DNA from 3 places in the Buttiauxella gaviniae genome. Region 3 is predicted to be linked to each of the others. Evidence: riboswitches for the same ligand, from Rfam matches in the RefSeq annotation. Region 3 holds a riboswitch; each other region holds the start of a gene.

Region 1 (10,336 bases), 1.0 Mb from region 3:
GCCGATTATGCTGCGCCTACAATCCGATCTGGTCGAGCTGTGTCTCGCCGCCTGTGACGGTAAACTCAACAAGACTACGTCGAAGTGGGACGAGCGTCCTTCGTTAGGCGTCGTTATGGCTGCGGGCGGGTATCCTGCGGATTACCGTAATGGCGATGTGATTCACGGCCTGCCGCTGGAAGAAGTTGCCGACGGCAAAGTGTTCCACGCCGGAACGAAACTGCGTGAAGACGATATGGTCGTGACGAATGGTGGACGCGTTCTGTGTGTTACCGCCCTGGGCGATACCGTCGCACAAGCGCAACAGCGGGCTTATGAGTTGATGAAGGATATTCACTGGGAGGGCAGTTTTAGCCGCTCAGATATAGGCTATCGCGCCATTGAGCGTGAAAACGCAAAGTAACAGGAACGGCTAACAGGGCAGGTCGGATAAGCATCAGCGCTATCCACCTGCTATGTCGGTTGGCGTTAACGCTTATCCGACCCACAAGGAATTTTATCTCAGAAGTCTTCCGGTTTCGGCTGCCAGCTACAGAAGTCCTGATTCGCGACCAGTAAAAGCTGCGAACCTTCCGGCGCTTCAAGCCAGGCAATGCTGACATCCATCGATGAGTGTCGTTGACGATTCGTAATATGACTTAGCGACACGCTATCGAGTTTCGGCTCGAATGTCTCGCCTTCACAGGTCGTCACTGTGCCATTGCTATGCCAGCGCCCTTGCCGCAAAACAACACGCCCGATGCGTAATGCTTCGCTGATCGCTTTGGTCTGGCTTGCCTGATATTGGTATAAAGCAATTTGATCGTTGGAAAGCTGCTGTTTTTGGCCGTCCACTTCATGCTGCATAAAGCTCAATTCGCCATGATCGTCAAAACGAACTTTTACGCTTTCTGGCGGCTCACTCTGAATTGTCGTTTCAATAGAAAGCAGTTGCTCCCCCTGCCAGCGGTAATCACTGGTGGTGGTCTTCCCTGTTCGTATTGGACTAAATACCGTGAGCATGTGAACGCTTTCGTCATCACTGTTGTCCTTGCGCCAGATGCGCACCACGCCCTGATCGGCAATATAGCCGCTTGCCGTAAACGGAGGGAGAGGAGGATGACTGCTGCACGCGATTAGCAGTGCTGTGCTTGCAAGCGTAACCAGAGGACGCCAGGCAAACAAAAGGGGCGTAAACGCCCCCCTGCTAAAACTGTTCACTGACACTGGTTAACTTACTTAACAGCGTCTTTCAGTGCTTTACCAGAAACAAATGCCGGCACGTTAGCTGCGGCGATTTTGATTTCTTTACCGGTCTGTGGGTTACGGCCAGTGCGCTCAGCACGGTGGTTTACCTTGAAGGTACCGAAACCAACCAGTTGTACAGCATCACCTTCTTTCAGAGACTCAGTAATTGCAGCCAGAGTAGATTCCAGAGCAGCTTTAGCCTGTACTTTAGACAGATCAGCCTTGTCAGCAATTACATCAATCAGTTGAGTCTTGTTCATAAGTTATCCTTACAATGTGTTTATCGCTTGCTAAGCATCGAGTGCGACGGAAATGCCAAAAAAGCACTCTCCTGCATACACGCACCGATAGCCACTTTTTTTCGCCCCACAAATGTAGACCAGACGGGGGGCTAATTGGAAGCCTTCAGGGGTGACAATTCGGACTGTAAGTCACGTTTTGCTGTCTTACTGCTGCAAATTTATACCAATATTGCTGCTACCCGCCTCGCGCAAGTCTGCACGGAGCCCTTTAATCAGCTCGATGTCGCGTTCTTCGCAGTCCGCCAACAAGCGGAAAATCTCCCACTGAATGTCCCATTCTTCTTCAACAGCCGGGTTTGCACGCAGCTCTTCGTCGGTCATTTCACGACCAGCCTGGGTCATTTCCAGCATCGCAACGGTGGTAATGGATGCCTTACTCACTTCAATCGCATGCTCCAGCGTTTCCCCTGAAAGACGTGAATGAAGTAATTCGCTCAGTGCGACGCATGCATCAATCGCCGGGTAGACACCGTAAATATCATAGTCGTCCGCAACAGGAATGCCTTCTTCGAGTTTCTCAAGTTGGCTATCAAAGTTTACTTTCGCGTCTTTAACCGTCAACGTCTCCCAAATCAGATCGAGAATACGGCGATAAAGCTGAGGATCACCAAATTCAGTTTGCTGGCAGAACATGGCGTAATTCGGATACATACGTTCGCATAAAGAAGCCATGAAAGTGACATGCTGCCAGCTTTCCAGTTTCTCCATGCGCAGATGGATTGGGTTTTGTAACATAACGATGTCTCAGAGACGGAATATTAGCGGCAGTTTACCTTAATCACCCTTGAATTGCTTGCCACCGCGTGAAAGCTGGACGCCCCGATGCCACAGCATCAGCCCAGCGGGTAGGCTCAGGTAAACGGTAACCCGCCATGCAACGACTGACCCACAGCAGAGCCGTATCAAGGCTTACACGATGGCCTGTTGCAACAAACAGAGGGTTGCAACGCTTTTTGCTACGCAACACCCACGCGAGGGGTTCGCCTTTATCAATAAGCAGCTGTTTGTCCCCCACTTCATCGCCTACCGCTTCAAAGCGCCCGCATAAGCGTTTTTTAGCAACACCAATCGTTGGAACATCCACCAGCAGGCCGAAATGGCTGGCAACGCCCAAACGCCGTGGATGCGAAATCCCGTGACCATCAACAAACAGCAGGTCAGGTTTTTGCGAAAGCATCTCCCAGGCCGCTAACAGTGCGGGATACTCACGAAAAGAGAGGAATCCAGGGATATAAGGCATGGTGGTGGCGATACGCGCCACCTGATATTCAACCAGTTCGAGGGAAGGATATTTCAGCAGCACAATTGCGGCACGCGTGACATCGCCGCCCTGCTCAAAGCCTACATCGGCACCCGCAATTAACGCCGGAGACTCAACGTCAAAGCGATCTTCGCGACAAACCTGTGAAGCCAGTTCGATCTGTTGCTGACGAAGCACTGCGAGATCCATTCCCTCTCCTTAAATTTTACTGGTGATAAGGCACTGACAAACGGTGCACCGCTTCCACGAAAGCGCCCGCGTGTTCTGGCGGCACATCCTGATGAATGCCGTGCCCAAGGTTAAAGACATGCCCTTCACCTTTGCCGAATCCGGCCAGAATCGTAGCAACTTCTTCTTCGATACGCGCTGGCGATGCATATAACATTGACGGGTCCATGTTGCCCTGCAACGCGACTTTGTGACCGACACGACGACGTGCGTCGGCAATATCGGTAGTCCAGTCTAACCCCAGTGCATCACAACCGGTTTCCGCCATCGCTTCAAGCCACTGGCCGCCACCTTTGGTGAACATTGTCACAGGCACGCGGCGACCTTCGTTTTCACGCAGCAGGCCATCAATGATTTTGTGCATGTAATAGAGCGAGAACTGCTGATAGTCGCGACCTGTCAGCACGCCACCCCAGGTATCGAAAATCATCACTGACTGTGCGCCAGCTTTGATTTGCGCGTTCAGGTACAGCGTGACGCTTTGTGCCAGCTTATCGAGCAGCAAATGCAGCGCTTGCGGGTCGGCATACATCATCTTTTTGATAACGGTGAAGGCCTTACTGCTGCCGCCTTCGACCATGTAGGTTGCCAGCGTCCACGGGCTGCCGGAAAAACCGATCAACGGCACCTCGCCTTTCAGCTCGCGGCGAATGGTACGCACCGCGTTCATCACATAACCCAGTTCATCTTCCGGGTCAGGAATGGGCAGCTTTTCTACCTCCGCGCGGCTGGTAATCGGCAAGCGAAAACGCGGGCCTTCACCTGCTTCAAAATAGAGGCCCAACCCCATCGCATCTGGCACAGTGAGAATATCAGAGAAGAGGATCGCCGCATCCAACGGGTAGCGACGCAACGGTTGCAGAGTCACTTCGCAAGCTAACTCCGCATTTTTGCACAGGGACATAAAATCCCCCGCCTGCGCACGCGTTGCTTTGTATTCTGGCAAGTAACGACCTGCCTGCCTCATCATCCATACTGGCGTGGTATCTACAGGCTGGCGTTGTAGCGCCCGCAGGTAACGATCGTTCTTCAGTTCAGTCATTTTGAATTTCCTTTGGCTGGAACTCTAAATAGTTCGAGTTGCAGGTAGGCGGCAAGCTCACGAATCCCCAGGAGCTTACTTTAGTAAGTGACTGGGGTGAGTGAGTGCGGCCAACACCCCTGCAACTCGAAATATGACGAGTGTATCCCGCCAGTTTACCACGTCATTCATACTCTGCCCGACACAGAGCAACGGTGTCTTCAATCAGGCGACGCGCCACCGTGCCTGGTGGAGGCAATAGCGGTAATTGATCGTACCGATACCAGCCCGCATCCAGTAACTCTTTCGGGTCGATTTTAATCTCACCGCTGTGATATTCCGCCATAAACGCGGTCATCAGAGATTGTGGGAACGGCCACGGTTGCGAAGTGACATAGCGTAAATTTTTCACGCGGATACTGCTTTCTTCCATCACTTCACGCGCTACAGCCTGTTCCAGGGTTTCGCCGACTTCGACAAACCCTGCCAGCACGGTATAAACCCCATTGCGATGGCGCGTATGCTGGGCAAGCAGAATATGATCGTCACGACGAATCGCCACAATGATGCACGGTGAAATTTGCGGGTAATAGCGCTCACGACAATGGCTACACAGCATCGCCCATTCGGTTTTGCTGACGTGCATTTCATGCCCGCAGTAGCCGCAAAATTTGTGTGAGCGATAAAACTCAGCTAATTGCACGCCACGCCCCGCAAGTTGAAACAGCCCAGCATCCTGATCGATGATCTGGCGTACCGAGCCCATATCAGCCCGGCGATTTTGCTGCACCAGCCACACGGGTTCATTTTCCCACTCGCCAATAGGCAACCCAATGGCGCCTTCTAGCTGGAAATCTTGTGCAACTCCGTGAGGTAGCTCGCCTTTTGGCAACCACAATTTTTGTTCATGACTGACGATAAACCAGCCCTGATCTAACTTTTGAATTACACGTTCCATAACCTGGTGCACATCCCCGAGTTCACTGGTATAAACAAATAGCCGTAACAATTTTGGGTACGTTTGCGTTACATCTTCTGCTCGCGACAATTCGAATAGCAGCCACATTCTGCAAATCGAAGTATGACGAGTATATAACTCACGGAGTCAATCATGCTTAACCAGTTAGAAAATCTGACTGAGCGCGTTGGTGGTAGTAATGAGTTAGTCGACCAATGGCTACATGCCCGCAAACATTTATTGGTGGCTTATTACAATATGGTTGGGATGAAGCCTAACAAGGAATCCCATACTGCGCTCGATGAAAAAGCTCTGGATAATTTTTGCCACAATCTGGTGGATTATCTGTCGTCAGGCCACTTCAACATTTATGAACGCATTATTAGCGAAATGGAAGGTAGCAGCCCGCTTTTAGCGGCAACGCATCTTTACCCACAGTTGGAAGCCAATACCCAGCAAATCATGGATTTCTACGATTCGCATCTCGAAAGCGCAATCGATCATGATAATTACATTGAATTTCAGAATGCGTTGTCCGGCATCGGCGAAGCACTGGAATCTCGGTTCTCGCTGGAAGATAAACTCATTCAGCTAGCGTACGACCACGGTTTAGATGACAGTGCAAATGACACCGACACTCTTGCACGCCCGGCTTGAGTTCTGCACTGTTAACGAGTAGTTTACATATCGACCCGTAGCAATATGGGTTTCTTCTTGTCGGAGTGCCGAGTGCGTTAAGCACCGGCTGAGACCGTTAATTCGGGATCCGCGGAACCTGATCAGGTTAATACCTGCGAAGGGAACAAGAGTAATTCTGCTTTTGGGATCACCCGTGCGCGGGCGTCCCACATCCATTACTCCTCCGTTGTTCTGACAAGCCACTCCTGATAATCACTGGAATGAGCTATGTCTATGACTGAAAAAAAACCTAACCGCCGCAAACAGCGTGCTGCCGCTCAGCATTTTATCAATACGCTGGAAGGAACCGCTTTCCCCAACTCGCAACGTATTTATCTCACCGGTTTACGGGAAGATATCCGCGTACCGATGCGCGAGATTCAATTGAGCCCAACCGCAACCGGCGGCAGCAAAGAAAATCCGCAGTTCACCCCTAATGACGCTATTCCGGTTTATGACACCTCCGGGCCGTACGGCGATCCCGCGATTAACATCGACGTTCTGCGCGGGCTTTCGCCGCTGCGGGCGAACTGGATTGCCGAACGAAATGACTGCGAAACACTTACCGATCGCAGCTCTGCCTACACCAAAGAGCGGCTGGCGGATGATGGCCTGGATGAATTGCGTTTTGAAACACAACTCATACCGAAACGCGCCAAAGCCGGGAAAACTGTCACTCAACTGCACTACGCTCGCAAAGGGATTGTAACGCCGGAAATGGAGTTTATCGCGATACGCGAAAACATGGGGCGCGAGCGGATCCGTGATGAAGTATTACACCACCAGCATCCTGGCCAGGGTTTTGGCGCACGCCTGCCGGAAAATATCACACCTGAATTCGTGCGCGATGAAGTCGCCGCGGGCCGCGCGATTATCCCTGCTAACATTAACCATCCCGAATCTGAGCCAATGATAATCGGGCGTAATTTCCTGGTAAAAGTGAACGCCAATATTGGTAACTCGGCGGTGACCTCATCGATTGAAGAAGAGGTGGAAAAACTGGTCTGGTCGACCCGCTGGGGTGCAGACACGGTGATGGATCTCTCCACGGGCCGTTATATTCACGAAACCCGCGAGTGGATTTTACGTAACAGCCCGGTGCCTATCGGAACCGTGCCCATTTATCAGGCGCTGGAAAAAGTCAACGGCATCGCCGAAGACCTGACGTGGGAAATGTTCCGCGACACGCTGCTGGAACAAGCCGAGCAAGGCGTGGACTACTTCACCATTCACGCCGGTGTGCTACTGCGTTATGTCCCAATGACCGCCAAACGCCTCACGGGCATTGTTTCACGCGGCGGTTCGATTATGGCGAAATGGTGCCTGTCGCATCATCAGGAAAACTTCCTGTATGAACACTTCCGCGAAATTTGTGAAATCTGCGCGGCTTACGATGTTTCGCTCTCGTTGGGCGACGGCCTGCGCCCTGGTTCCATTCAGGACGCCAACGACGAAGCACAATTCTCCGAGTTGCATACGCTGGGTGAGCTAACAAAAATCGCCTGGGAATATGACGTCCAGGTGATGATTGAAGGCCCGGGTCACGTGCCAATGCAGATGATTCGCCGCAACATGACCGAAGAGCTGGAACATTGCCATGAAGCGCCGTTCTACACGCTCGGCCCGCTGACCACGGACATTGCGCCAGGTTACGACCATTTCACTTCCGGTATTGGGGCCGCCATGATCGGCTGGTTTGGCTGCGCGATGCTCTGTTACGTTACACCAAAAGAGCACCTCGGCCTGCCCAATAAAGAAGATGTAAAACAGGGACTGATTACCTACAAAATTGCGGCGCACGCCGCAGATTTGGCAAAAGGTCATCCGGGCGCGCAAATCCGCGACAACGCCATGTCGAAAGCACGCTTCGAATTCCGCTGGGAAGATCAGTTTAACCTCGCGCTCGATCCCTTCACCGCCCGCGCCTTTCACGACGAAACGCTCCCGCAAGAGTCTGGAAAAGTCGCCCACTTCTGCTCAATGTGCGGGCCAAAATTCTGCTCGATGAAAATTTCCCAGGAAGTCCGTGATTTCGCAGCAAAACAGGCGATTGAGATCGGCATGGAAGATATGTCGCAAACATTCCGGGCAAAAGGCGGTGAAATTTACCTGCGTCAGGAGGAAGCGTGATGAGCGAATCAGCTTTTCCTAATGTTCCAAAACGCCTGGGATTGTATCCGGTGGTTAATAACGTCGAGTGGATCGCCCGCTTGCTGGACGCAGGCGTGCGCACCATTCAACTGCGTATCAAAGACAAAGCCGAAGGCGACGTAGAAGCCGATATTATCGCGGCCATCAAACTGGGTGAGCGCTACAACGCACGTTTATTCATTAACGATTACTGGCGTCTGGCGATAAAGCATCACGCCTATGGCGTACATCTGGGCCAGGAAGATATGGATGTGGCAAATCTGGACGCTATTCGCGATGCAGGTCTGCGGCTTGGGCTTTCCACTCACGATAATATGGAAATGGATCGCGCCCTGGTGGCGCATCCCTCGTACATCGCTCTGGGGCATGTTTTCCCAACCAATACCAAACAGATGGCCTCTGCCCCACAGGGGCTCGCCCAATTGGCTGCACATATCAAAACCCTCGGTGATTATCCTACCGTGGCGATTGGCGGAATTAGTCTGGAACGTGTTCCTGCGGTTCTCGCCACTGGCGTTGGCAGTGTGGCAGTTGTTAGCGCAATCACTCAGGCTGCAGACTGGCGAGCCGCCACTGGACAACTGCTGGAATTAGTGGGAGCTGGAGATGAATGATACAGATTTCATGCGCTACAGCCGCCAGTTGTTACTGGAAGACATTGCCATCGAAGGGCAACAAAATCTGCTCGCCAGCACGGTTTTAATCGTCGGACTCGGCGGGCTGGGTTCACCCGCAGCGTTGTATCTCGCGGCGGCAGGAGTCGGCACGCTGATTCTTGCTGACGATGACAACGTGCATATCAGCAATTTGCAGCGCCAGATTCTTTTCACCTCTGAGGATCTCGACCAGCCGAAATCGCTGGTCGCCCAGCGCCATCTCCGGCAGCTAAATCCAGAGATAAAACTTCAGGTTATTGGTGAGCGCCTCGAAGGCGCGCGGCTTTTAAATGCAGTTAAAAGCGTCGATCTGGTGCTGGATTGTAGCGATAACATGGCAACACGCCAGGGGATTAACGCCGCTTGTGTGACATACAAAAAACCCCTGATTTCTGCCAGCGCCGTCGGATTTGGCGGTCAGTTGATGGTGCTAACGCCGCCGTGGGATAACGGCTGCTACCGCTGCATTTGGCCTGATGAACACGAACCTGAACGCAATTGCCGCACAGCGGGCGTTATTGGCCCGGTCGTTGGGGTAATGGGAACATTGCAGGCGCTCGAAGCGATAAAATTGCTTACCGGTATGGTTCCGGCAGCCGGGTCTTTGCACCTGTTCGACGCCCGGCAACATAGCTGGCGCACTCTCACTATGCAGAAAGCGGCAGGATGCCCGATATGCGGAGGGCAAAATGCACATTCAGTTTAACGACGAACCAATACAGTGCCCGGATAACCTGACGCTGGGAAATCTGCTGGAACAACTGCGTTTATTGAAGCCAGGCGTCGCATTGGCCATCAACCAAACTATTGTTCCACGCGAGCAGTGGGATGCTCACTTGCTGAATGATGGCGACCAGATCTTGCTTTTTCAGGCCATAGCTGGGGGATAACATGCTAAAGATTGCTGATAAAACATTCTCGTCACGCTTGTTCACCGGCACAGGAAAATTCGCCTCACCGCAAATGATGGTCGAAGCCATTCGTGCATCAGGATCGCAATTAGTGACCATGGCGATGAAACGCGTCGACTTACGTAATCATAACGATGCGATTCTTATGCCTTTGCTTGAGGCTGGCGTGCAATTACTGCCGAATACGTCGGGGGCGAAAACCGCGGAAGAAGCCATTTTTGCGGCACAACTCGCTCGCGAAGCGCTCGGCACAAACTGGCTGAAACTGGAAATTCACCCGGATGCTCGTTATCTGCTGCCCGACCCCATTGAAACACTAAAAGCTGCGGAGAAACTCGTAAAACTGGGTTTTGTTGTTCTGCCATATTGCGGCGCCGATCCGGTTTTGTGCAAACGACTGGAAGAAGCAGGGTGTGCGGCGGTTATGCCGCTCGGGGCGCCAATCGGTTCTAACCAGGGTTTACAAACGAAAGCCCTGCTGGAAATTATCATCGACCAGGCTCGAGTGCCGGTGGTGGTTGATGCAGGAATCGGTGCACCAAGCCATGCCGCCGAAGCACTGGAAATGGGCGCTTCTGCTGTGCTGGTGAATACCGCGATAGCCGTTGCGCACGATCCAGTGCAAATGGCTATGGCTTTCCGTCTGGCAGTTGAAGCGGGCGCGATAGCGGCTCAGTCAGGTTTGGGGCCGCGCCACCAGCAAGCTCAGGCTTCCAGCCCATTAACTCAATTCCTGCAATTCAGCCAGGAGGGAGCGTGATGGCACAGACCTTCACCGACCGCTGGCGTGAACTGGACTGGGACGACATCACGCTTCGGATTAACAGCAAAACCGCTGCAGATGTAGAACGTGCGTTAAGCGCCCGCAAGATTACCCGCGATAATCTTATGGCGCTGTTGTCTCCGGCGGCTAGTCAGTACCTTGAACCGCTCGCACAACAGG
Region 2 (10,336 bases), 2.3 Mb from region 3:
CGCGTGTTCTGCGCGACCAGGGCGGTAATCACGCTGGTACCGTACGCGCCTAGCGCTGAGAAAGTTTTCAGATCCGCCTGAATACCCGCGCCGCCGCTCGGGTCAGTTCCTGCGATGGTCAGCGCGTTAATGCGTTTTAAACCTTTCATGCCAGCGCCTCCGCATTAAGCGCGTAGAGCGCATCCAAAAACGCCGGGGTAAAACTGCCGGGCCCGTGGCTTACGGTAATCGCCTGCTCCCCCGCACGCTTCATAAACTGGCAGGCCGCAGCCACATTATCCAAACGCGAGCCGGGCAACGCGCAGCAGGCGGCCACAACTGCAGAAAGCGCACACCCTGTGCCGACGACTCGCGTCATCAATTCCCCGCCGCCTGCAACATGCCATGTGTTTTTGCCATCGGTCACATAATCTCGCTCACCCGTGATGGCGACAATCGCCCCGGTATACTGAGCGAGCCTTTGTGCCGCGGGTAATGCTGAAAAGGCATCGTCTGTACTGTCCACGCCACGACCACCGGATTGTTCCCCCGCCAGAGCTAAGATTTCTGAGGCATTACCGCGAATGGCAGCGGGTTTGAGAGTCAGCACGTCGAGGGCAAAGCGGGTGCGAAATGTCAGCCCGCCAACGGCAACCGGATCAAGCACCCAGGGTGTGGAGGATTCATTTGCGGCGTGAATGGCGACCAGCATTGCATCGCTGCGTTCGGCGGTAAGCGTACCGATATTGATAAGAAGCGCACCGGCAACTGCGGCAAATTGCGCGGCCTCTTCGGGCTCGATCACCATTGCAGGTGCAGCACCTATGGCAAGCAAAACGTTGGCGGTAAAAGTCTGCACCACATCGTTGGTCATGCAGTGAACCAGAGGGGAAGCGTGTCGTAAATCGTGTAAAACCGTCGCGGCGCGATGGCCGGGTAGCAGGTCAGGTTGCATCGTAAAAGCTCCTGCCCGGCGTGAAGAAGGGATGACCTGGCAGGCATCTGACTTCCCTACGCTGGCATTATCCAGATCAGGTGGTACGGGTATTTCTCAGCCTTCACAAAGAAGGGCACCCCGAGTCATCGAGAAATCATAAAGATGATTAATCGCCGTCCAGAATAAAGCCCCCTTTGCGTTCTGTAAACCTCTCATGGCTGACTGCTGTTTAAACGCCTAATCTGCCGGGGTGATATATTTAAAGGATTATTATTTTGACCAATTAGTAAAAACATAATCACAACATTTTTAATTACTTTCCAACAGAAGCTAATAACACCTCCTGAATATTATATAGCCATAAACAAAGCCTCAGCCGATATAATAAATTGGCACCCGTCAGCTTTACGTGTATAACTAGCTAAAAATATTTACTTTTGTTAAATGCCGTTAAAAACACATAAACTCAACAAGTTTCATAACTATATAAAACAAAATAACGCATGGATAAAACAGAATGACAAAAATATTTAACCCGTTAACGACATGTGTTCTTTTTGTTTGTTGTTTGTTTAGCTCCCTGGCAACAGCGCAAAAATCAAAAACCATAGATAACATCACGAAGACACATCAAATAAATATCGCTTATCGTGACGCCCCACCTTTTTCATATAAAACAGCCAACGGAAAAGTTGTTGGTTATGTTATCGACTTATGTAATGTCATTATTAATGACATGAGTAAACGCCTGAGCATCCCTGATTTAAAAGTTAATTACATTGATAATAAATACCTGCCTGAGAGGGATGCGCTGCTACGTGAACAAAAAGTGGATATGATCTGCTCAGTTAATGCGAATGTCGTTGAATGGAAGAGCATTGCTGATTACTCCACTCCCTATACTTACTCCTACACAAGATTTGCCACGCTTAAAGATAAAAAGATCGCCCGCATTGAACAATTAGCGGGACATACCGTGACGGTCACGGCCGGGTCTGTCGATTCCATTGCGCTGAATCAGGCAAACCGTGAGTTGGGTTTGAATATGCTAGTCATTTCAACGCCGACCATGGAAAAGGCCTTTGATTTGATGCAAGACGGGACGGCATCTGCGGCCTTTATTAATGACATTTCCCTAAAAGAGATCATCGAAGCAAGAAACGATGAAAAATCATTTTCCGTCAGCGAAAAAGGGGTTGGGAAACCGCAGTTTTTTGTCATCCTGCTCCCTCATGATGACAATGAATTTAAGACGCTGGTCAATCAAAGCCTGTGTAAAATTCGGCGCTCGCCTGACTTCGCCAAACTTCATAACACCTGGTTTAATACCCCTCTGCCTTATTTAAAGCTGAACTTGCAGACACCGTTCTCGAAAGAGATGGATCATATCCTCTCGCAAAGTGACAATTGTAATGAGATAAATGCCTCAAGTAATTAGTTTGTAATTAAATAGACAGCCATAAGAACATTCCACCACAACAACTAACATTTGCAGCATGAGTACAACATATGATTTTAACAAGATGGCGCAATCCATTTGACTCGCAGATAAATTCAAGATGAAATCAGCGATTACTCTTTAGTTGAAAATGTGTTTAATGAACCCCTGATATTCTCAATATACTTCACGCCAATTAATACGCCTGTAACGCTTGATGCTTGCAAAAAAAAATGAATAAAAAGTTAAAATGTTATTATGAGAAAGTTTAATGAAGTTTAGGGGCTTGCTTTCAAAATCAGCTACTCGAGAGATTTCAGCATTTAAACCGAGTAAAAAAAATCATAATTCAGGGCAACAGTCCTTTATAAGCCAGTTTTGGCTATTTCCGCTGGGGAAAATGGGATTTTCTGATGGTCTAAAAAAACACATTGTTCTTTGTGGATCATTTTTTATTTTGTATGCCTTAGCAAGCCGTCTTAGCAACAGTATTGATATTGCGGGTACCCCTCTCAGACTGTATGACCTGACGCTGCCGGTGATTTCGGCCCTGCTAATCTTATACAATCTGCGCGCCCTTCCTACCCTTGCTTTGTTTGCGGTTTGTAGTTTTTATTCGCACCCGCTGAATGAATTTCTGGGTATTGCGGCTCAACTCGTCGCAGCCCTGGTGAGCAGCAAACTCTATTTTTGTGCAACGGGTAAATACGGGGCGGTCAGCTTTGGCCGCAGCCAACTGAGTTTGCAACGAATTTGCTGGCTTATCTGCTTTAATACTTTCCTTTTCATCCTGTTCCACCAATGGTTACTGCTGAAATTTCATTTCATCACTGCGTCTGATGCCAATATTTTCAGCATCACTACCCTGCTGAATATTCAGTGGATGCTCACCTCATGCCTGACCGGCACGCCATTCTGTTACCTCATTCTGAGAGCCTTCTACAAGCCGGCCTGGTTTTTCAACTTTTTGCGGCAGGTTAAAGACCTGATAGTTTATGGCCCGCGCGCAATCTATCAAATTTCGTGGATAGCGCTGTTAGCCGGGATTATTTATTGCCTGGCGTCCACCAATAAAGACATTTTGATATTTACGGACTACACCATAATATGGCTCTTACCTATTATGCTGTGGGGTTCGATATGCCTCGGTCATGCTTTAATTAACCCGATATGGGTTTTCATGCTCATCCTACTGGGAAATTATATTGATAATTATATCTCAGTGACTAACGCATTTCATTTTGAGCATTATACAAACCACCTGGCCCTTATCTCTTCAATGATATTTATCTTCTCATTGACCATTGTTATTGTGGGTGTATTAGCCACCAGAATTGTAAGGTACATCGGGCATCTTAAAAGAGTCTCTTTGTCTGAACCTCACACCGGTTTACCCAATCTACGCGCCTTGAAAGACGATATTATTCTTAACCCCCGCGCTGGATTGTGCAGCATCCAGTGCCCGGAATTAAACTCTCTGACACAAACCCACGGCATTACCTTTCGTTTTGAGTTTGTTAAAGCGGTTGCCGGTTACATAGCCCCCCTGCTGAAAGAGAATGAAAGTATCTATTACAGCCCAGGGTATGGGATTTTATTACGTCTGAATCAGGTCGATGAAACACTGATAGATCCTTATTACAAAGCGATGTCCTCGTTCCGTTTTTCATGGGAAGAAATGGAATTAGGCCTGAATTTTGGGATCGCCTATATGGTTTACGAAAATTGCATCAGTAATTTGTCATATATTGTCGGTCAGCTTTACGCCAGCACTTTTGTCTCTCTTCAGCAGGGGAAACCACAGGTTTTGAATATGCAGCAGCAAGATAATGATGCTGCGGGCCCAGGTGAAGTGCGCCATTTTTTGCAGAAAGCATTGGATGAGAAATCCTTCATGCTGGTGGCTCAACCTATCGTATCCGCGAAAGGTGACGATCAATACCATGAAATTCTCATTCGAATAAAAGCTTCAAATAATAAAATCTTCTTCCCGAATACTTTCTTGCCGCTTGCCGAAGAAGCAGGGCTGCTGGCGGAAGTTGATATGACGGTCATTGAGCAGGCATTTCGTTTCATGCAATCGCTCGATCCCTCGCAGGATAACAGCCGCTTTTCAATAAATCTGACGCCGCAGTCGCTGATCAAAACTGACTTTCAGAAGAGATTGTACTTTTTGTTTAAAAATTATGGCATCAGCCCAGAGCGCATTATCTTTGAAATTATTGAATCAGATATTATTGATAATATTAATGCCTCTAAAGTTCTGCGAGAGCTTCGCAATCTCGGTTGTAAGATTGCGATTGATGACTTCGGAACCGGCGCATCCAGTTATTCACGCCTGAAAAATTTAGAGGCTGATATACTTAAAATTGACGGCTCTTTCATTCGAAATGTTGTTAATGAAAAATTCGACCACTTTATTGTTAAATCATTTTGTGAAGCTGCGCAATTTAAAAAGCTGGAAGTTGTCGCCGAATTTGTTGAAAGCGAAGAGATAAAACAGATGTTAATATCAATGAATGTAGACTGGCTCCAGGGTTATCATACGGGAAAACCTGTTCCTGTTGAGTTGCTACGGAAATGATGACTCTCTTTTCGTGACAAGAGTTGTGGGTGCAGTCATTCCTGAATGTAAATAAATTTGCATTCACTAATAACTGTACAACATTAATAGTTCCATTAGAAAATGACTTATTATGATACTGTCTCTTCCACAGACCTCTTATAAACGTTATCCAATGATAACGTTACTTATCATCACTATACTGACGACAATTGTCGGTATATTAGAGAGAGTTAATGGGCCATTTTCCCTTGTCTGGCTGACAAACGCTATCTCAATTGGTTTGTTATTGCGCTTTTATCAGCACGTGAACTGGCGTCATTTTTTAGTTTGTACCCTGGGAATGCTGATACCCGATTATTTAGCGGGCACAGACGCCCATCAGATTGTTATTATGACATCGGTGAATATCATCACCATTTGGCTTGCCTATAATTGCTTAAATCGTTTCGCCTCGCGGTCTGAAGAGAATGAATGGTTATGCACATTATACAGTGTTCCGCAGTGGCTTTTACTTTGCCAACCTGCATTAATTGGAAGCGCTTTATTAGGAGCCGGTGGGTTATCAGCCATTTTTGGTAAGCCTTTTTTGCCTACCGCGGTTTTTTGGTATCTTAACGAATCCCTTAATTTTATTGTCTTTTTACCTGTCATTTTAACGTTCCCTAAAACGTCGAGATCGTCAGACGACCATTTTTTAAGTACGTTGCGACATTTTTTGCCTTCTGCTCTATTACTCTTCGCCTTCATTTTTATTAAAAGTGAAGTCTATTTTTTGATGGCCGCCATATTAATTATCCCGACCTTAATCTGGCTCGCGCTCTCGGGTAATTTATTTCTGACTACATTTGGCATCAGTCTGAATGGCGCGTTCTTCTTTATATGGATCATTCATGCGTCACACAGGCACCTGCCCTTTACAGAAAACATCTACTTATCCGTTGTAAGAACCATCGTAACCGTATTGGCTCTTTGCGCGCTCACCATTGCGGTGGCGATTTCCGAGAGAGATAAACTTTTTTCTAAGTTGTCCAAACTCGCAGATCATGATGATTTGACCGGAATTCTCAATCGTCGCGCCTTTACCAAAGCTGCTGAAGCCGCTATTTCATCCCTTAAAGATAACCATTTTTGTACACTGGTTTTAATGGATATTGATTTCTTTAAAAGAATCAATGATGAATGGGGCCATCAGAAAGGTGACAAAGTTCTGATCGAATTTTGTCGACGGGTCGAAAAAATCATTCCTGACAATCAACTTTTTGCCCGCGTGGGTGGGGAGGAGTTTGCCCTGCTACTTTCAACGGCTTCAGATAAATATAATCGAGAGTTAGCCGAGTTAATTGTCAAGGAAATCGCCCGAACGCCACTCATTATTGATAATGAACCTTTTCCGCTGACAATCAGCGCAGGTATTGTGAAAAAAGTTGCTGGGCAAAAATACGAGACGTTGTTTAAATATGCCGATCAGGTGCTCTACCAGGCAAAAAATAATGGCCGAAATCAATGCCGGGAATACCTTCAAGTCGAAAATGTCAGCCCGATGCCAGACTTTACGCCTTCGGTAACCTGACCCCCCCTCAGAGGGAGTGATTATCTTTTTGATGTCCGGGGCGTTGTTTATCAGCGCCTTTCTTTTTTACTACTGGAAAAAGGCTTTTTGATATTTCCCTCCGGGATAGCACACTGTGATTTTCAAAACGCGTATAAACAATTAGTCTTTATATTCAAATTCGCACCAACCTGTTTTTTATAAGTAGCCTTCCGAAATAAAAAAATTTATTAAGAATTGGCTTATGCCTTATTAAGTCATTACTCATACCCACTATCGTTATTCCCTGTCAGTATACCTCCTTCCTGGCTAAGCCGAGACTGTGAATATTAACCTTCGTGTTAAGTTTGATTTTGCAGGACTTCTATTTCCCGTATTCAATGATACTTTCAGTGAAAATATGAATGTCTCAACTGATTCAAATTTGATTCAAAACCTGGTAAAAGCGAGCCCTTCTTTTATTTGTCTAACGGGTGAGTAAGCATTTGCATATTGCCGCACGTAAAAGAAGATATCGCCGCATCAGCAATGGTGATGCAGCCGACGCACTTAGCGCAACGGTGCCGATTGTCTTCGACCGCCTTGAGTCTTTGCAACAGAAAATTCTGGCAAAGCAGCTACATGAGCCACTGGATATTGTTCTGCTAACCTGCGATCGCTATCTGTCTATGGGGCTTAACCAAAGTCTTTTTAAGCACCTACATACGCAGGTTTGTGCAACGGTTGATGAGGTGGATAATTTGCTTAAACAAAGCCCTTTACCGAGAGTGCTTATCGATCTTGATTGCGTTAACGATTCCATTATTCGGATACTTGATGCCACGCGGCGGTGGCAAAAAAGCTGGCCATTCATCAACATCACCCTGCTCACCGCTTCCAGATGTGTTCAAACCGTCAACCTCATAAAAGCGGCAGCTTCCTTTCAGGTTGTCGATCGGCGTCAAGAGGTTAACAAACTTTGTGATTTCCTGGTGCGTAAACCGCACCATTCAGAGCAAATTTATCCGGCACAATCCTTACCCTCTGCCCCATTTTCTAACCGGGAATGGAACATTCTGTTGAATGTAGCAAAAGGAGACTCGCTGAAAACTATTGCCGCCTCTTTAAGAAAACCCTACCACCAGGTCGTTTATACAATAGGTAAAGTGAATGCCCGAATTGGCCTGGACAACAACAAATCGCTGAAACACCTGCTGAATAAATTTTCCCTGGGCAGTTTTGAGAAAGATTAGTGACACTAACTGGCCGACTTTCGAATGAAAATTAGGAAACTACTTATTTTCAATATTTGTTTTTTGTTAAATTAGATCATGTTATTAACAATTACAATTATTCCTGGGAAACGCCATTTCCACCAGACACACCACTTTACCATTATAATGGTTGCATTTAGTTCTAACCACAAGTAACAAATAATACACATTTACGACTTTCCACTGTTTTTTATCTTTAAAAAAAACTTTCTGTCCAAAGATTTAACTTAACATGGATGCATTATCCAAATAACAAATAATTAACCTACTCAATCAGAATTTGATCGCAGAATTATAGGCTGGCGATATCACTAGCCTTTCTCTGAAATAATATGGCTGTATAATCAAACCTTCCATTAAACAAATAATAAACATTCTCTTACCTAATGAAATGAATAATCTGTTGCATATTTCAAATATTAAAAAACAGATCATTTAAAGGACGACTTTAATTTAAAGGGAGCATCGTCATGGGTGATAAAATAGTAGCCAGCTAATTATTTTATCAATTCACATTCTCTTACTGTGTCATGCGATGTGTTTCTTGAAGTATGAGGAAAAAATATGAAACCTGCATCCGTAATTATTATGGACGAACACCCTATTGTCAGAATGTCTATCGAAGTACTGCTCCAGAAAAATAAAAATATTCATGTTGTTTTGAAAACTGACGATAGCCATGAAGTCATTAACTACCTGCGCGCCCATACCGTCGACTTAGTGATTCTGGATATTGAATTACCGACCATCGATGGGTTTACTTTACTCAAAAGAATCAAAAGCATACAGGAAGATACGCGAATACTTTTTTTATCTTCTAAATCAGAAAGGTTTTACGCTGGCCGCGCCATTCAGGCCGGTGCCAATGGCTTTGTGAGTAAAAAAAAGGAACAGGAGGATATCTATAAAGCTGTGGAAATGCTGCTTTCAGGATATTCATTCTTTCCTTCTGAAACACTAGAATTTATCAGCCACCCGGCTTCGCGCAAAGGTGCAACGGACGACACGCCATTGTCTAATCGGGAAATAACGGTATTACGGCATCTCGCTAACGGTCTTTCTAATAAAGAGATCGCCGAACACCTTTTGCTAAGCAACAAGACCATCAGCGCCCATAAGTCCAATATATTTTCAAAACTGCATGTCAGTTCCATCGTGGAACTCATCAACTATGCCCGCGTGAAAGAATTATTGTAGGTAAAGATCACAATTTGAAATATAAAACCGGGAACTGATGCCCCGGCTTTATATTTCAGTGAGATTAATCTGATCCCTTTAATAGTAATTAATCATAAACGTAGCATCGGCATTCGCCTTCCCGGGCTGCGGGTTATCCGCCAGGGCAATGTAGTTGGCAAAAAAGGTTAATGATGCATTCCCGTTCGCATCAACAGCCACATCCTTGCTTGCCTGTTCGAGCGGCAACCGCGTTTGGTCTTTGTCTCGCAGCTCTACGGCTACATTGGTTGCCCCGCTGCTGCTATTTAATGCCAGCAACCCAGGGTTACCGCTGGCCTGTTTTCCTGAAAAAGTGATGGATGCTGACCCTGGCGGGCAGCCATTGAGTTTCAGCGTGAATGGCATGCTTTGTGTGGTGCTGCCCGAGGTACGCAGTTGTTTGGTTGGCCATGTGCCGAGCTGCACAGTTTTATTTTCATCCGCCGTTTCGACGTAACAGCTAAAATCCACCACGTTTGCGCGCAGTTCAATATTGATTTCACCCAAGGGCGACTCAGCCTGCGCCGGATTTACGACGATGCACGCAAATAGCAGAAACATCAGCGCTTTGTTAGAGCAGTATTTAGTCATAGTCCACCCGCAAATAACCTCGCGCAACAAACGGCCCCTCTGCGGGTTTGTTCCCGGTGACACTCACCGGCCAGGCTCGGATACCGACCTGCGCCTGTGCGGCATCATCCAGACGGAAAGGGATTTTACTGCTCAAGTTATTGGGCGTGAGGGGTAATCCGCTGCTATCGGAGAGAATGAACCCCAGATCGTTATTGTCAGAAACCATCATATTGCCGGAAACTTTTTCCCCCTCCAGACGCAGCGTCAGGTAAGCCTGGGCCGCCACATTGGTGCATTTGATAGCCACCGTTTTACTTTGTGGCGTGACGCCCTGGGGGCGATTCCCCGCCCCAGCCTGGCTAAAAAGTGCGGCACCGATATCGCCAAAATCAAACTCGACGATTTGCCCGGCGTTAATTTCGCAACTTTGCGGCACTTCGATTTTGCCACTGTAGCTAATGGTATAGACCGGCGTGGTGAGGGGATCGGTGTTATGCGTGGTGACATAAACCGTAAACATCGTCTGTTTCGGAATGGGCACCATGTTGATAAAACGCCGCATCACTTTGAGTTTGAAAATGAGCTGGGAATCCTCGACCGTGAACGGTTGCTGTCTGGAGACATTTTCATGCAGGCCCATCTGGATATAGTTTTTCGGCGGGAAAAACTGCCCGGCAAAGCTATCCGTTATGCTCATGGCCCCTTCCAGATAATCATTAATTCGCATGTACTGATAGCCACCAATGGTTTCCTGCACCGGCAGCGCACTGACATAACTCCGCATCGTCGAGTTTCCGGTGGTTCCCGCCGGGCAGGTTGCATT
Region 3 (10,336 bases):
TGCTGTAATCGACGCCAGAGGGTTTGATGATTAACACGCCGCGTTCGCGGTCAACGGCGCTGACATTACCCCAGGTGAGCGTTACCAGATTATTTTTAGGTAGGGCAAGGTTCGCTTCCAGCACCTGGCGTTTGAGATCTTCTAACATGTTGGATCCTCAGCTTGTAAACCCACTGACCCCACCCCAACCCTCCCCTGACAAGGGGGAGGCTGGGAGGGGGTCAATGGGGAAACATAATTAGCGTTTAAAACCGTAATAAACCTCGTTCCAGCGTAGAGAATCTTTAAACGCGGGCAGACGGGTGTCGTTATCAATTACGCTCAGTTCAATGCCGTGCAGTTCGCTGAACAGGCGCATATCGTCGAGCGTTAACGACTGGCTGAACACCGTGTGGTGCGCGCCACCGGCGAGGATCCATGCTTCAGACGCGGTTGGCAGATCCGGCTGCGCTTTCCACAACGCATTCGCGACAGGCAGTTTCGGCAACTGATGTGGTGCTTCGACAGTATCAACGCAGTTCACCAGCAGACGGAAACGATCGCCGAGATCGATTAGGCTCGCATTCAGGGCTGGGCCGGTTTGAGTGGAAAAGATCAGGCGGGCAGGATCTTCTTTGCCGCCGATCCCAAGGTGTTGCACGTCCAGAATCGGTTTTTCAGCGGTTGCGATTGAAGGGCAAACTTCCAGCATATGGGAGCCGAGCACCATATCGTTGCCGTTTTCGAAGTGATAGGTGTAGTCCTCCATAAATGAAGTTCCGCCCGCAAGACCGGTCGACATCACCTTCATGATGCGAAGCAGAGCGGCGGTTTTCCAGTCGCCTTCGCCCGCAAAGCCGTAGCCTTGCTGCATGAGACGTTGAACCGCCAGACCTGGGAGCTGTTTCAGGCCGTGAAGATCTTCAAATGTGGTGGTGAATGCGCTGAAACCGCCTTGTTCAAGGAACTGTTTCATCCCCAGCTCAATACGCGCGGCATCGAACACGTTCTGACGTTTTTCACCGTTTACCTGCGCGGCAGCAGTCAGGCGATAGCTACTTTCATATTCATCGACCAGGGCGTTGACATCACCGTCACTCACGGCGTTAACGACCTGCACCAGATCACCCACCGCATAGGTGTTAACGGCGAAGCCGAACTTCATCTGCGCAGCGACTTTATCCCCGTCAGTCACCGCAACTTCGCGCATGTTATCGCCGAAACGTACCACTTTAAGCTGGCGGGTATCTTGTTTAGATACCGCCTGGCGCATCCATGAACCTATACGCTGATGGGCCTGCGGATCCTGCCAGTGGCCGGTTACCACGGTGTGCTGCTGGCGCATACGAGCGCCGATGAAACCGAATTCGCGGCCGCCGTGCGCGGTCTGGTTTAGGTTCATAAAGTCCATATCAATGCTCCCCCAGGGGATTTGCGCATTGAACTGCGTGTGGAACTGCAACAGCGGCTTGGTCAGGATGCTCAGGCCGTTGATCCACATTTTGGCCGGCGAGAAGGTATGGAGCCACACCACCATCCCGGCACATTTATCGTTGTAGCTGGCGTCACGGCAGATAGCGGTAATTTCGTCAGGCGTGGTGCCCAGCGGTTTCAGCACCAGTTTGCACGGCAGTTTGGCTTCTTTATTCAGCGCGTTTACCACCTGCTCGGCGTGCTGATTAACCTGACGCAGCGTTTCCGCTCCGTAGAGATGCTGGCTGCCAATCACAAACCACACTTCATATTGCTCAAAAATGTTCATCGTCTTGTCCTTAATGGCTCAGGGCTGAAGGGAGATAGTGTTGTTCCGCGCTGACAGCCCATTGCTGATAGCGTTGATAAAGCTGCTCAAAGCGCGCAGCGCGTTGAGGGATCGGTTGTAAGGTGCTTTCGATTTGGCTCGCCATCGCAAGCTGTGCCCGGGCAATATCAGCGTGTTCGCCTGCGGCAACGGCGGCGAAAATGGCAGCGCCTAACGCGCAACATTGGTCGGAGGCAACAATCTGAAGAGGGCGATTTAATACGTCGCAGCAGACCTGCATGATCGTCGGTGATTTACGTGCAATACCGCCCAAAGCCATCACGTGGGTGACGGGAATCCCTTGTTCGGTAAAACATTCCTGAATGGCGCGGGCACCAAAGGCGGTGGCAGCAATCAGCCCGCCGAACAGTGCCGGTGCATCGGTTGCCAGGTTTAAATCGGTAATCACCCCTTTCAGGCGCTGGTTGGCATTCGGCGTGCGGCGGCCGTTAAACCAGTCAAGCACTACCGGAAGATGTTCAAGAGATGGGTTTTTCGCCCAGGCTTCCGTCAGCGCCGGAAGAAGTTGCTTCTTACTGGCATTGATTTGCTCGCGCAATTCCGGATGCTGCTGCGCCAGTTGTTCCAGCGGCCAGCCGAGCACGCGTCCAAACCAGGCATAGATGTCGCCGAAGGCAGATTGCCCGGCTTCGAGGCCGATAAAATCCGGCACCACGCTGCCGTCGACCTGCCCGCAAATCCCTTTCACCGCGCGCTCGCCCACGGTTGCTTTGTCGGCAATCAGAATGTCGCAGGTCGATGTGCCGATGACTTTCACCAGCGTATTTGGCTGCGCACCTGCGCCGACGGCACCCATATGGCAGTCAAACGCCCCGCCGGAAATCACCACGCTTTGCGGCAGACCTAAACGCTCAGACCATTCAGCACAGAGATTCCCCACCGGAATATCGGCAGTCCAGGTTTCGTTAAACATTGGGTAAGCCAGACTCTGGTTAATGACCGGATCTAACTCATCAAAGAAACTGGCTGGAGGCAGGCCGCCCCAGCTTTCATGCCAGAGCGATTTATGCCCGGCGCTACAGCGACCGCGGCGAATATCCTGTGGGCGAGTGGTGCCGGAAAGCAGCGCCGGAACCCAATCGCACAGTTCGATCCACGAAACCGCCGCCTGCGCCACTTTTGCGTCGGCACGAGTGACATGCAGAATTTTCGCCCAGAACCATTCGCTCGAATAAATGCCGCCGATATAACGGGAATAATCATTTTTGCCAGGCTGATGGCACAGGCGGGTGATCGCTTCCGCTTCTTCAACGGCGGTGTGATCTTTCCACAACACAAACATGGCGTTTGGGTTGTCGGCAAATTCAGGGGTTAAAGCCAGCACGTTGCCTTTGGCATCAATGGGGGCAGGGGTGGAGCCGGTACTGTCGACGCCAATGCCACAAACCTGGGCGCGTTGTTCGGAGGTGAGTTCGGCGATAACGGTTTTTATCGCCCGTTCCATGGATTCAATGTAGTCCCGAGGATGGTGGCGAAACTGATTGTTGGCGGCGTCGCAATATTGGCCTTCCTGCCAGCGCGGATACCACTCAACGCTTGTTGCCAGTTCGGTACCCTCTTCACAATCCACGGCTAAAGCGCGAACGGAATCGCTACCGAAATCGAGGCCCAGCGCAATCGACATTTTTTAACTCCCTGACCTGGTTATCTATGAAAATGACATTAGTTTTTATGCAGAGAAACCGTCAGGTCGTATTCGCTGTAGTTATGGAGAAATGTGCTGTGCGGTGGAGAAGTGTGACGCCCCGCAAATAATTGATGTGGACATTTCTGCTACTTTTATAAACACTTTGGTTATCTTCACCAAACGCCATGATTACCTATTCAAAAGCATGTTCTCAGGCAAATTGCGGCTTTATGATGAAAATCAGGCTGCTTATTGTTTCAGCAGTGCAGCCGTTGTGACGAAATGCATGGATATGGACAAATTGTTCCCGTTAGCCCCCTTAAAGAGCGAGCCTGGTGATGCCTGAAATGCAAAATGATCCCCTCTTACCGGGGTACTCTTTTAACGCCCATTTGGTGGCAGGATTAACGCCGATTGACGCCGAAGGGCCGCTGGATTTTTTCATCGACCGCCCGCTTGGCATGAAAGGCTACATCCTCAATTTAACGATTCGCGGTGAAGGGGTGATTAATAATCAGGGGAAAAATTACGTCTGTCGCCCCGGCGATATCTTGCTGTTTCCACCGGGTGAAGTGCACCACTATGGCCGCGCGCCAGACAGCAAAGAGTGGTATCACCAGTGGGTTTACTTCCGCCCGCGGGCGTACTGGCAGGAGTGGTTAAACTGGGAGCCTATCTTCGCGCATACGGGGTTTTTTCGTCCGGATGATGCTCATCAGCAAAGTTTTTCTCAGCTTTTTGGTCAGATTATTGAAGCCGGGCAGGCGGAAGGGCGCTATGCAGAATTACTGGCGATTAACCTGCTGGAGCAATTGTTATTGCGGCGAATGGAAGTGCTCAACGCCTCGCTAAATCCTCCGCTTGATAACCGTGTCCGTGATGCGTGCCAGTACATCAGCGACCATTTGGCCGATAACCATTTTGATATAGCAAGCGTTGCGCAGCACGTCTGTTTGTCACCCTCACGCCTCTCGCATCTGTTCCGTCAGCAGCTTGGCGTCAGCGTTTTAAGCTGGCGTGAGGATCAACGTATTCTCCAGGCAAAACTGCTGTTAAGCACCACTCGCATGCCTATTGCCAGCGTCGGACGCAATGTCGGCTTTGAAGATCAGCTCTACTTTTCCCGGGTATTTAAGAAATGTACCGGGGCCAGTCCAAGCGAGTTTCGTGCGGGATGTGAATGAATCCTATAATTGATTCATACAAATGATGACTTGACGGGTTAGTACTCACTCAGGAGAATCGCCCACTCGTTTCTCGACGGATGCTTTATGGAAGCTTTGCTGGAACACTTTATTACTCAGTCGGTGGCGTATTCACTTATCGCGGTGATGCTGGTGGCTTTTCTGGAATCACTGGCGCTGGTTGGGCTCATCCTTCCTGGCACCGTGATGATGGCAGGGCTAGGCGCGCTGATCGGTGGCGGCCAGGTTGGTTTTTATCATGCCTGGGCTGCGGGGATTGTCGGCTGCCTGCTCGGTGACTGGCTTTCATTTTGGTTGGGGGGCCGTTTTAAAGGGCCTTTGCATCGCTGGTCGTTCATGAAAAAGAACAAAGCGCTGCTGGATAAAACTGAACACGCACTGCATCAGCACAGCATGTTTACTATTCTGGTTGGCCGCTTTGTTGGCCCGACGCGCCCGCTGGTGCCGATGGTGGCGGGGATGTTAGACCTGCCGGTTTCGAAATTTATCATCCCGAATATTATTGGTTGTCTCTTCTGGCCGCCGATCTATTTTCTGCCTGGGATTCTGGCCGGAGCGGCGATTGATATCCCTGCGGATATGCAAAGCAGCAGCTTTAAGTGGCTGCTCCTGCTGGTGGCTTTGGTTATCTGGCTCGCGGCTTGGTTGTGCTGGCGTTGGTGGCGTAGCGGTAAATCGAGTGGTGACCGTTTAACACACTATCTGCCTCGCGCCCGTTTGCATTGGCTGGCGCCAACTATGGCGGCAGTGGCGGTAGGCAGTTTCGTCGCGATTCAAATGCACCCGTTAATGCCGATTTATCGCACTATTCTTTGGAAAGTGCTCACCGGCCACGCTTAACGGCCAATTCCCAACAGCGCCGAGGCGCTGGCTTCTCCGCTCAATAACGTTGCCGTATCGCCATCCCAGGCGATGCGGCCATCCACCACCACCAGGCTTCTTTGCGCTATCCGCGCGGCGTCTTCAATACTGTGTGAAACCATCAGCAGCGTCAGTTGCTGCTCGCGACAAAGATCATCCAGCAATTGAAGCATTTCCTGACGTAACGCCGGGTCCAGCGCTGAGAACGGTTCATCCAGCAGCAAAATGGGTTGCTCGCGCACCAGGCAGCGGGCGAGGGCGACGCGCTGACGCTGGCCGCCGGAAAGCTGTGAGGGCAGTCGGTCAAGCAAATCGCTTATCGCCATTTGGCGGGCAATTGTCGTCAGGCGCTCAAGCTGCGCGGCATTGAGTTTAAGGCCGGGATTTAGCCCCAGGCCAATGTTCTGGCGCACCGTCAAATGCGTGAAAAGGTTATTCTCCTGGAACAGCATCGACACCGGTCGCTGGGCCGGAGCGGTACGCGTGTGGTCATCGCCGTGCAGCAGAATCTGCCCGCTGGCGGGAGTAAGAAAACCGGCGATCAAACTGAGCAGCGTACTTTTCCCCGCCCCACTTGGCCCCAGCACCGCAACGCGTTCTCCGGCATTAATCTTCACAGAAAAGCGCATCGGCAAATGGTGATAGAGCCAGGTTATATCAGTCAGAGTTAGCATTCCCTTCTCCTTCAAGTTGCAGGTGCGTTGGCTGCCTTCTTTCATCCAGGTCACATAGTTTTCTATGCTTCCAGGCTTCATTCACTTGCCGCCTTCCCGCAACCCGAATGATTTTGGGAATGGCGTCCCGGAAGTTTTTCAATCAATGTGAATAAAGCAAAGCACAGTATCAGCAGGATTAGCGCCGTCACGGCGCCGTCCTGGCTGCGATATGAACCAATTTGTTGATAGAGATAGAACGGCAGGGTGCGGAAATCGTCGTTGCCAAATAGCGCAACCACGCCGAAATCACCAATCGACAGCACGCAGGCAAACGCCAGCGCCTGTGCCAGCGGGCGTTTTAACGCGCGCAATTCAATGTAACGCAGGCGGTTTAGCCCGTTGATATTCAGGGACTGGCACAGTTTGTTATAGCGTTCCGCGACATCCAGCATCGGGTTTTCCAGCACTTTCAACGCATAGGGGATCGCCATCAAAGCATTGGTGAAAATCACAATGCCGTCTGCTGATTGCGGTAGCCCGACGGTGTTATTGAGCAACAGGAAAAATCCCGTCGCGAGCACAATGCCGGGCATCGCCAGAATTAACATTCCGCTGAGTTCCAACGCCTGGCCCGCGAAAGCCCGGTTGCGCAGACGTAACTCTCGCGAACTCCACAGCAGCATCATGGTGATCGCTATGCAGATTAATCCCGCCCCGACGGCGATTCTTAACGAGGTAAACAGTGCCTGCCAGAGAATCGGCTGCGAAAGCACCGAACTAAAACCGCTATTCATCCCGTCGATAATGACGGCCAGCAACGGAGGCAGTAGCAGTAGCAGGGCGAGCGTAATTAACACCCCATCGCAAAGCTTACGGCGCAGGTTATCTTGCGGATCGCGCCAGCCTTGCATCTGGCTGATGCCTGGGGCAATCGCTTTGCTGAGCCGCTGGCTCATCAGCACCAGGCCCAAACAGCAAATCATTTGTACTAATGCGAGCAGTGCCGCACGGGCAGGATCGTAGTCGTAACTCAGCGCCTGGAAGATTGCCAGCTCGATAGTGGTGGCCTGCGGCCCGCCGCCCAGCGAAAGCACTGTGGCAAAACTTGCGAAACAGAGCATGAAAATCAGCGCAGCAGCCGGCAATATCTGGCGGCGCAGCCAGGGCCACTCCACGAAACGAAAGAAATTCCAGCCCTGCATCCCAAGCTGGGCGGCGACCTGGCGTTGTTCGCTGGGGATATTTTCTAACGCCTGAAGCAAAAGCCGTGTCGCCATTGGCATATTGAAAAAGACGTGCGCCAGTAAAATGCCTTTTAAGCCGTACGGCGAAAACGCCCACTCGATTCCCAGCCGGTCACAAAGGGAGGCCAGCCAGCCTTCACGCCCGTAGACCGTCAGAATACCGAACACCGCCACCAGCACCGGCAGAACCAACGTCATAGCGCAAAGACGCAGGAGCGCAACACGTCCGGGGAACCGGCGGCGATACAGCGCTCGCGCCAAAAAAATTGCCGGAAACACGGACAATGCCGCAGAGAGAAACGCCTGCCAGAAAGAGAAACGCAGCACGTGCCACAAATAGCTATCCTGCAAAAGCGCGCGGATATCGGTTTGCGGCGCGTTAAACCACAGCGCCATAAAAGCCGCGAGGGCTACAGCCACCACCAGCGTGGCGGCACATAGCCCTGGGATCAGCCAGCCTGCAATTAGCGGCTGACGGCGCGTTGCCATTCGTTAATCCAGTTGGCGCGTTGTTTAGAAACGTCTTGCGCGCTGTATTCCAGCGTCGTTTGCGGTTTTACCAGGCCGTTAAAGCCTTCCGGCAATTTCACATCGGTCACCGGATACATCCAGTTGCCGGTTGGGATAGTGTTCTGGAAGCCAGGGGACGCGATAAATTTCATGAACTTTTCGGCAAGCTCAGGCTGTTTGCTGGAAGCCAGGCGGCCTGCCACTTCGACCTGCAAATAATGGCCTTCGCTGAAATTCGCCGCCGCGTAGTTATCTTTCTTCTCTTCGATAATGTGGTAGGCCGGGGACGTGGTGTAGCTCATTACCAGATCGCCTTCGCCTTTCAGGAACAGGCCGTAGGCTTCAGACCAGCCTTTGGTGACGGTGACGGTTTTCTTCGCCAGTTTTTGCCAGGCTTCAGGCGCTTTGTCGCCATACACTTTTTGCATCCACAACAGCAGACCAAGCCCTGGCGTACTGGTGCGCGGATCCTGATAAATCACCTTCCATTTTTGGTCACTTTCGACCAGCTCTTTCAGGCTCTTCGGCGGATTTTGCAGTTTGTTTTTATCGTAAACAAACGCGAAGTAGCCGTAATCGAACGGCACGAAGGTGTTGTTATTCCAGCCGCCAGGGATTTTCAGTGCGCTTGTATCCACATTGCTCGGGGCAAACAGTTTGGTTTGCGCCGCCGCTTCCAGCAGATTGTTATCCAGACCAAGAATCACGTCCGCCTTACTGTTTTTGCCTTCCATGCGCAGGCGGTTCAGCAGGGAAACACCATCTTCCAGTGCGACAAATTTCAGCTCGCAATTGCAGTCCGCTTCGAAAGCTTTTTTCACCGCAGGGCCAGGGCCCCAGTCGGCGGCAAAGGAGTCGTAGGTGTAAACAGTCAGCAGGGGTTTTGCGAAAACAGGGGCGGCGATGAGCGCCAGTAACGGCAGGAATTTTTTGAACACTTTGCACCTCTTAGGATTAGGGGTGGCAAAGGACTTTGAGAATTGAGCCTCAAATCCCTTCGCCGGCGTTATCCGGATCAGGTTCGACGGGTATTATCTCAGCCAGACTTTTGTCTTAGCACCCCGTTGAGAACGCGTGCATTGTAATGACTTTGTGAATGTTGCGAAAGCTCTACGGTTCCGGTGGCGCAAACCACGCGGATTTAAAGTCGAACCACCCCAAGGTATTCATCCTCACACCGCGCATACTGCGTTGCCCTTCGATACGCAGCCAGTGGTGAATGAGGGGCAAAATATCATTATTTTCAACGCGCTGCTGGCACCACTCCGGGAGAGAAAGTTCGCCGTTATGCCATTTACGGGTATCCGTTTCCCAATCCATCGAGATACATTTTTGAATCAGCGGCACTTCATAAAGATGTGAATAAAGGGAAAATTCCAGCGGCAAGGTAAAGTTTGCGCTATTTAGCCAGATATCGCTTTCCGCATCGCCCTGATGCCACTCTTCATAACTCACTTCCTCGACGATAAGTTTAACGCCTTGCCGCGCCAGCAACGCTTCCATCACTTTACTGATCACGCGGTGCTCGACGTGATCGCGATAAAACGTCAGCGTGACGGATTCCAGCCCGGCGGGTTTCTCAAGAACCGGCTGCGGGCGCGTATGGTGCCAGCGTGGGAGCAAACCATAGGCCGGGAACCAGTACTGCTGATTTTGTTCGCCTGCGCTATACAGCAGATGAATGGGGGCCAGAATGTGGCTCAGCCAGCGGCGCACCTCTTTATTGCTGCCGCATTGAGAGCGGCTATCAAACAAAATGTAGTAACAGCCTTCTTCAAGACGGCTCTCAACCGCTTTCTCGCTATCAGGCATCCCGGATAATTGCACTGCGCAACTGACTTCCTCGCCGATCTCCGGTAACACCCAGAAATTCACCTCGTCAATTAATGCGCGATAGCCAAAGTAATCATCGTAAGCCTGAATTTTTAGCTGATTGGTGTTATTGCGCACCACGGAATACGGGCCAGAACCGACCGGCTGGCGGGCAAAATTGTTTAACGTTTGCCATTCACGGGGCAGGATCATTGCGTTCACGCTGCCCAACAACCACGGCAACCAGTTATCCGGTTGCGAAAGCGTGATATCTAACGTCCACGCGGTTGGCGAGGTAATTTGCGTAATGTGTGAGTAGAGCGGCAGGGCATTAATACGTTGCAGCGATGTCACGACATCCAGCATGTCCAGTTCGCGGCCATGGTGAAAATGAATGCCGGGGCGCAAATAAAAGCGCCAGTGTAAGGGGGAAATTTGCTGCCAGTGGTGCGCAATATCCGCTTCCAGTTCCCCATTTTCCTCATTTATTCGGATCAATCCGCTGAAAATTTGCCGGGCAATATGGGTTTCTGAACGGCGTAACGCCGAGCCAGGCAACAGATTGAGCAGGGGGCGATAGTAGAGAACGCGCAGAATATGCCGCCCCTGGCGGAAGCTAC

Evidence for each region. A riboswitch is a leader RNA that binds a small molecule or an ion and turns the genes downstream of it on or off. The one in region 3 is predicted to bind thiamine pyrophosphate.
Region 1: another riboswitch for thiamine pyrophosphate. It lies ahead of thiC (phosphomethylpyrimidine synthase ThiC); the one in region 3 lies ahead of thiB (thiamine ABC transporter substrate binding subunit).
Region 2: another riboswitch for thiamine pyrophosphate. It lies ahead of thiM (hydroxyethylthiazole kinase); the one in region 3 lies ahead of thiB (thiamine ABC transporter substrate binding subunit).

Annotation. Positions count from the first base shown of each region.
Region 1 is NZ_JBFMVT010000002.1:2,161,400-2,171,735, reverse strand. Features, by position in the region: gene purD (phosphoribosylamine--glycine ligase) at 1-403, shown strand, start outside; gene AB1E22_RS10770 (DUF1481 domain-containing protein) at 502-1,200, opposite strand; gene hupA (nucleoid-associated protein HU-alpha) at 1,215-1,487, opposite strand; gene AB1E22_RS10760 (YjaG family protein) at 1,674-2,264, opposite strand; gene nfi (deoxyribonuclease V) at 2,308-2,979, opposite strand; gene hemE (uroporphyrinogen decarboxylase) at 2,996-4,060, opposite strand; gene nudC (NAD(+) diphosphatase) at 4,224-4,997, opposite strand; gene rsd (sigma D regulator) at 5,151-5,654, shown strand; TPP riboswitch at 5,706-5,816, shown strand; gene thiC (phosphomethylpyrimidine synthase ThiC) at 5,910-7,805, shown strand; gene thiE (thiamine phosphate synthase) at 7,805-8,440, shown strand; gene AB1E22_RS10725 (HesA/MoeB/ThiF family protein) at 8,433-9,188, shown strand; gene thiS (sulfur carrier protein ThiS) at 9,172-9,372, shown strand; gene thiG (thiazole synthase) at 9,374-10,153, shown strand; gene thiH (2-iminoacetate synthase ThiH) at 10,153-10,336, shown strand, end outside.
Region 2 is NZ_JBFMVT010000002.1:3,482,094-3,492,429, reverse strand. Features, by position in the region: gene thiD (bifunctional hydroxymethylpyrimidine kinase/phosphomethylpyrimidine kinase) at 1-149, opposite strand, end outside; gene thiM (hydroxyethylthiazole kinase) at 146-934, opposite strand; TPP riboswitch at 971-1,067, opposite strand; gene AB1E22_RS16690 (transporter substrate-binding domain-containing protein) at 1,434-2,354, shown strand; gene AB1E22_RS16685 (sensor domain-containing phosphodiesterase) at 2,755-4,938, shown strand; gene AB1E22_RS16680 (GGDEF domain-containing protein) at 5,093-6,490, shown strand; gene AB1E22_RS16675 (hypothetical protein) at 6,943-7,701, shown strand; gene fimZ (fimbria biosynthesis transcriptional regulator FimZ) at 8,287-8,919, shown strand; gene sfmF (fimbria assembly protein) at 8,998-9,501, opposite strand; gene fimH (type 1 fimbria D-mannose specific adhesin FimH) at 9,524-10,336, opposite strand, start outside.
Region 3 is NZ_JBFMVT010000002.1:1,163,806-1,174,141, reverse strand. Features, by position in the region: gene araD (L-ribulose-5-phosphate 4-epimerase) at 1-148, opposite strand, end outside; gene araA (L-arabinose isomerase) at 239-1,741, opposite strand; gene araB (ribulokinase) at 1,752-3,425, opposite strand; gene araC (arabinose operon transcriptional regulator AraC) at 3,767-4,612, shown strand; gene AB1E22_RS05980 (DedA family protein) at 4,700-5,473, shown strand; gene thiQ (thiamine ABC transporter ATP-binding protein ThiQ) at 5,470-6,168, opposite strand; gene thiP (thiamine/thiamine pyrophosphate ABC transporter permease ThiP) at 6,246-7,883, opposite strand; gene thiB (thiamine ABC transporter substrate binding subunit) at 7,859-8,842, opposite strand; TPP riboswitch at 8,879-8,978, opposite strand; gene sgrR (HTH-type transcriptional regulator SgrR) at 9,015-10,336, opposite strand, start outside.